DNA from 2 places in the Cytobacillus sp. IB215316 genome. Region 1 is predicted to be linked to the other one. Evidence: predicted binding sites of a transcription regulator. Region 1 holds the regulator's gene; the other holds the start of a gene.
What was found. Region 1 encodes LexA, which represses DNA repair genes until DNA is damaged. Its sites were predicted from a motif close to CGAACATATGTTCG; they were not measured.
Positions count from the first base shown of each region.

Region 2: the regulator LexA is predicted to act here: its motif matches at 1,109-1,122, upstream of SLH48_RS12185 (ImmA/IrrE family metallo-endopeptidase).

Region 1 is NZ_JAXBMC010000002.1:169,943-173,160, reverse strand. Features, by position in the region: gene SLH48_RS05200 (alpha/beta fold hydrolase) at 1-181, opposite strand, end outside; gene SLH48_RS05195 (TetR/AcrR family transcriptional regulator) at 363-968, opposite strand; gene lexA (transcriptional repressor LexA) at 1,663-2,286, opposite strand; gene SLH48_RS05185 (LysM peptidoglycan-binding domain-containing protein) at 2,529-2,843, shown strand; gene SLH48_RS05180 (recombinase family protein) at 2,856-3,218, shown strand, end outside.
Region 2 is NZ_JAXBMC010000006.1:151,708-154,925, forward strand. Features, by position in the region: gene SLH48_RS12175 (XtrA/YqaO family protein) at 252-446, opposite strand; gene SLH48_RS12180 (helix-turn-helix domain-containing protein) at 685-1,041, shown strand; gene SLH48_RS12185 (ImmA/IrrE family metallo-endopeptidase) at 1,149-1,628, shown strand; gene SLH48_RS12190 (hypothetical protein) at 1,804-2,073, opposite strand; gene SLH48_RS12195 (hypothetical protein) at 2,022-2,252, opposite strand; gene SLH48_RS12200 (methyl-accepting chemotaxis protein) at 2,626-3,218, opposite strand, start outside.

The DNA of each region.
Region 1 (3,218 bases):
CTTTTTCAGCCTGCTTTATCATTTCCTCCTTCCAATCTTCTAACTTTTTTATTCTGGTAGCTGCATCCACCATGTCTTCTTTTCGTGTGTATCCCATTGAATACCACCGATTCATTTGATAGTCTATAATTTTTGTTTTATGAAAATCATGGTATCCTACAGGATAATCAAATTGGGCCATATAATAACTCTCCTTTTCAAATTAAGCTCGTTATTTTGAAAAATAATTGAATGCAGAAAGGAACCATTACTTCAACGATGCACAGATGTAGCATATACCTTACTCCAAATTATCAGTTAGTCAGGTAGAGACTTAAATCTTCACCTACTTTGCTGATGTCAATATGTGATGGTTAAGATCATTATTGATCTGTCAGGCCATTTTTAAGGAAATCAATTAAGTGGTTTAGACTTGACTCATAGTGATCAGGCTTTGACATATCCGCTACATCCACAATATTAGTGAACAAGAAACCAATTAGTGATTGGACGAATTCCAGTGGTAGTGTCTGCCTAATTTCACCTTTGTTATAGGATGCTTCAATGAGCTTGTTCATTTGGTCATTATCCTGAAAATTATGCCTTGTCAACGCCTTTTCGTATATGGGAGTTCCTTTTTCTTTAATAAAGCTGTTTGCAAAACGATTAATATCTGGATATTCATTGGCAAATTGCATTCCAATTCTGATTTGTGTTTTAAATATCGAAAAAATGTCTTTGGAATAATCACTTGGATTCATAACCTTGGCAAGGAATAGTTGCTTTTTTTGAATCAACATGTCTATGAGATTTAAGTAAAGATCTTCCTTGTTGTTAAAATGGTAGTAAAATGAGCCCTTACTCATATTCGCTGTCTTCAAAATATGATTTAATGAGGCTTTGTCATAGCCTTTTTCCACAAATTCATTTAATGCTGCTTGCATTAACGCATCTGAATGTTCGAATTCTTTATTAAATCCTCGCGTCAATTACATCATCTCCTACAAGTTTTTAATCTTAATCGTTAGCTCTGTTCGTAAACTTTGTTGTTATAGTTCTTTATCCTGAAGATAAAGAATACCGTCATTTTATATGAGAATAGATGGCACAAAATCTAGCTGTATTCGTGTTTATTAGTGCAAAAAAAACACGCTATGCTGAAATAGCCTGATAGTTAATGCTGCTTGCTTATTATACATATTAGACCGAATGGTCTAGACCGTCAAGTCTAATCTCGGGATAACGAGCATAAAATTGGTGACATAGTGGGGGATATGAGAAAAAGTGACTAAGAAAATCATTGAATGATAAATTTAAACTAAAGACTTTTTGCTTGAATTTTGTTTTTTTACTAAAAATGGACAGTATTATGAGTTTTATAGGAGCTTAGAAAAGGTGTCTTGAACGCTAGATATATACGTGTGTATATCTTAAAAGTAAAAACAGCAACCATTGTGAAAATAGCCAATCAAAATGAATTCGGAGGGAGCTTACAATATGACAAAAAAATCCTTAGCTCAGAGGTTCTAAGCTAAGGATTGGATTATAATATGAGATCGTATGAATACATTAAAAAGCATTGTGGACTGCTAACCTGTATGTTAATCTATCTGATTGGAACAACGTTTTAAAAGAGACTGTTTGTCAAAGAATAGATCATACATTCGTTATGTACAATAGTGTTTAATGGATGGTACGATACACCCCGATTACTTTTCCTAATATAGCTACATTACGAAGAATAATAGGTTCTAAAGTTGAGTTTTCTGGCTGAAGTCTTATGTAGTCTTTTTCTTTAAAAAATCTTTTTACTGTTGCCTCGTCATCCTCTGTCATTGCAACAACGATATCTCCATTTGAAGCAGTTTGTTGTTGCCGAACAATGACGTGATCCCCATCTAATATACCGGCCTCAATCATGCTATCTCCCATTACTTCAAGCATAAATACATTTTCGTCAGGGGATACAAGTTTATCAGGAAGAGGGAAGTATTCTTCAACATTTTCAATTGCTGTTATTGGTTGACCAGCTGTTACCTTTCCTATAATCGGTACATTCATGACGTTATTTTTTGGGATTACATCAGCAGGATCTAAATCTAATATTTCAATTGCTCTAGGTTTAGTTGGGTCTCTACGGATTAGTCCCTTACTTTCTAAACGAGATAAATGACCATGAACTGTTGAGCTTGAAGCTAGCCCTACCGCTTCTCCAATTTCTCTAACAGAAGGTGGATATCCCTTTGATTGTACTTCTTGTTTTATGAAATCTAGTATGTCTTGTTGCCTTTTCGATAATTTTGCCATCGTTAGCACCTCATTATAATAATCTTTTCTATTGTTAGCATGTATACCCGTTCATAACATTAAAAAATTAAGATCATCTATTAATAATGTAAGGATATACTAGAAAGATTTTACTTTCATTCATTATAGCACGACTTGTTATGTATAACAAACGTAAGTTCGTAAAAATGTTGACATAAAACATTTGTTCGTATACAATAACTAAAAACGAACATGTATTCTGTTAATCAGGGGGACTTATTATGAAACAATCTAAAATTTACTATATCTTATTTTTTACTGTTTTTATCGGCTTTGCTTTTGCACTAATTACTTCTTATAAGGATATCGAGAAAAATGATTATATTACTATTAAAGTAGAAGATGGAGATACACTTTGGGATATTGCGTCCGAGTATAGTAACAGTCACGATTTATCAATCAATGACTTTATCAGTTGGGTAGAGGATGTAAATCAAATAGCTCCTGATAGAATTTTTTATGGTGATGAAATTTATATTCCAGTGTTAAAATCAGAAGGTAATAAAATATATGATACATATGCAGTTAACAATTAATCGGAGGTAGAAATGGAAAAAGCAATAATATATTGTCGTGTTAGTACAAATAAACAAACACAGGAGACATCATTAACACGACAAAAGGCAGAATTACTCCAGCTTGCAAACAGTTACCATTTTGATGTGAAGAAAGTGGTTGTAGAAAGGGCAAGCGGATATGACATGGATAGAGATGGCATTTATGAGCTATTGAATGAAATTAAAGAACAGCATATCGATGCCCTTTTAATACAAGATGAGACGAGGCTAGGTAGGGGTAATGCAAGAATAGCTTTGCTGCATTTTATTTTAAAGGAAAGAGTTAAAATATACACAGTTCATCATCATGGAGAGTTACAATTGTCTGAAGCTGATTCCATGATGTTGGAAATT
Region 2 (3,218 bases), on a different contig from region 1:
CTGTAATGGCAGTCCATGTTCCTATTAATGTTTTTAATTACTTACCAATCAAACGGACTAAGATACTCTTTTGACAACCACCTACAATTTTCACAATGATTTTTTATAGCTTAGTTGAATCTTTACCAAATCACCTCAATTCATCATTTTTTAGTTACTAAGTTTATAAGAAAGGACACCAAACCTCAGATATGATATCCAAAGCTTGGTGTCCTCCAGTCGACTGGTAGAACGTGATTTATTTTTCTCTGTTAAAACTCTTCACCTTCATCAAACTTAACTCTTGTCACTTCGTTTTGATGAGTAATAATCTTTGTTTCACCGTAACTAGGTAATTGAGAGATCTTTGCTTTCCCGTTACTTACAATAACAACATAAGGTGCCTGTTGTTCATTTACATTAGTTTCAAACGTTGAATCTGTGATATCTATTTCTTTCAATCGCATTTATCATCCCCACTACTTAAGGTGTAACGGGATTCACCTACCTTCCTTAAATAAATTGCCATATTGGCAAAAAATATTTCTTCCACTTATGAATATGTCATATTTTTGTGATAATATCATATTAACTTACCTAAAAAGTAATTGTCTACATCTTTTTACCATTTAGGTAATTATACTTACTTACCGAATTGGTAAATGCTAAAATATAATCATAAATAACTGTAGAGGAGAATATTCGATGAAGGTATTAGGGGAACGGATCAGATCGTTACGGCTAAGTCAGGGATTTTCACAAAAGGAGGTTGCTCATGCGATCGGAGTATCTAATGTCCAGCTCTCCCGTTATGAATCTGGTGATCGCAAGCCTGATGCGGAAACAATCAAGGACCTTGCAGATTTTTTCAATGTATCAACAGATTACTTGTTAGGACGAGCAGACAATCCCGTTTCATTAGCTCTAGTAAAACAAGAAGATCATAAAGAAAGCTTATTTTTCTTTGATCAAAAGAGTATTACAGAGGAGGAAGCCCAAGCATTAAATGATCACTTAAAATACCTGCGAGCAATCGCTAAAAAAGTAAATAAGGACGACTAATCATAGCTTACAAATATTTTAGTCAACTCCATTTAATTCTATTTCCACTACTAAATGATTGCAAATAAGAACATATGTTTGTATAATTTATGTAAGAGGTGAAATTTGTGGAAGTAGTATATGAACCAACACTTTTAGAAACATGGGTTTCAGTTTGGTATAAAAAAATGAACATCCATCAACCATCAGATATCCTTGAAGAAGCCATTTGTCAAATCAATAATATTTATTTTTTCCGAAGGCCCATACCGAGCTATTCTTATGAGAACGGCAAGTTTAAATCCATTACTGTTGATTCAAGAGTACAAGCTTTACAGCAGAGAGAACAATTTTTTCACGAGCTCTGTCATATTCTTCGACATTACGGCTGGCAATTACAAATGATGCCTCCAGCATTTAGAGACTTACAAGAGCGTGATGCCCAACATTTCACTTTATATGCAGCAATTCCATACCATATGATAATGGCATATAATCTCAAAAGCTCAACAATCATCGATACACTTATAGAAGACTTCAAGGTTGGCGAGCAGCTATGTACAGAAAGAGTAAGAAGAATATTTAGAAATTCATCAGTTGTAAAATAACTCCTTTAGGGTAACAGTGTCTGTATATTTACACTTAAGATGTAGACATGTAAACAAAAAAAGACCGAGAAATTTCTCGGCCGATCCCTATATAAAAAACTATGGCTTAAACATCATGCTCAGTGTTAGTTATTAATAGAACAATGTTATCTCCACTACGTATTCTTGTACTTGGCTAAACATGTTGTTTATTAACAGTTATTAAACCGTCCTGTAACTTTTTTACAATTTCGTTTCTACTAATATTACTTAAGCGATCAGCTAACACTTTATCTATTCGAAAATCACCAATCACATGAATTATTGATATTTGAACACATGCTATCTCATTAACTACTAACGATTTATAACAAATTGGGGTATTAACTTCGTCATCAGTTGGGACAGCTTCATTCAACCTAATGTGATCGGTATAGCTTTTATAAGCTTCAAGCTTTTTTTCCACGTATGGTTTTTTTCACACTTATAAATCGCATATCGATAAATATTTTTTCCATTCGCATTATGGCGTCTAATTAATGTATCGTAAAAGAGAACGACTCTACCACAATTTGAACAATAGCGTTGATCTTGTATCACATCTTCCATATGAATTAAATTCAAATAAAAGTGTTTTACGTTCATTTTCTTCACCTCTTCACAAGATAAAGAAACGAACCAACTACTCGGATATATTTTGTAGCATGACCGATTTCTTAATTATTGTATATAAAAAAGTTCCCCCGACAGCGAGAGAACTTAGAATATTGCATACTCACATATTCGTTCCGTTCCTTTGTAATGGGATAAAAAGACAGACTTCTCCTAAGGAAATATATACATATTCCAAAGAAGCACTATCAAATTTGTTGGTCCATTACAAAGTAGATGTTGGCATAAACAGAACCGAATCCTTTCTCCAAGTAGATTTATTTGTATATTAACATACACACTAAAATTACCAATATACTCTTATACTATTAACTGTTATAAAACGTGCGTATCATTATTAAGCCTTTCATGAATCTAATGCAACAATCTTCTTTCCTAGGTTAGAAAAACCATCTGACAATCTAGAAATACTTTGTTGTTGGTTAATGACTAATTCTTTGACATCAGCAATACTATTTGTGTTTTTCTGAGTGATATTTGTGTTAACTTCAACTTTTGAACCTACCTCTTGCATCATCGATTGAACACCCATTATAAATTCTTGCAAATGTATCGTTTTATCATGGAAACTTTCCATGTAAGAATTTACATTTGAAGATATCATTCTTACATGATTCATTCCTTGTCGATTCTTCTTAATGGATTCCTGAGATCCAGTTATCGTGTGCGATGCTTTGTTAATTTTCTCTCGAAAAGCTAAAAGATGTTCACCAATTGATTCAGATGACTCTTTTGAAGACTCAGCGAGCTTTCTTACCTCTTCTGCAACAACAGAAAATCCTTTACCGTGTTCTCCTGCTCTAGCAGCTTCAATCGCTGCGTTTAATGCTAATAAATTCGTTTGTTCCGCTATATCTGATATTGTGCTTAAAGTGTCTTCAATAATTTGTGTTGTGTTTTTTACATCTTCCATTAAATCAACGGTTAGTTCAATGTCAC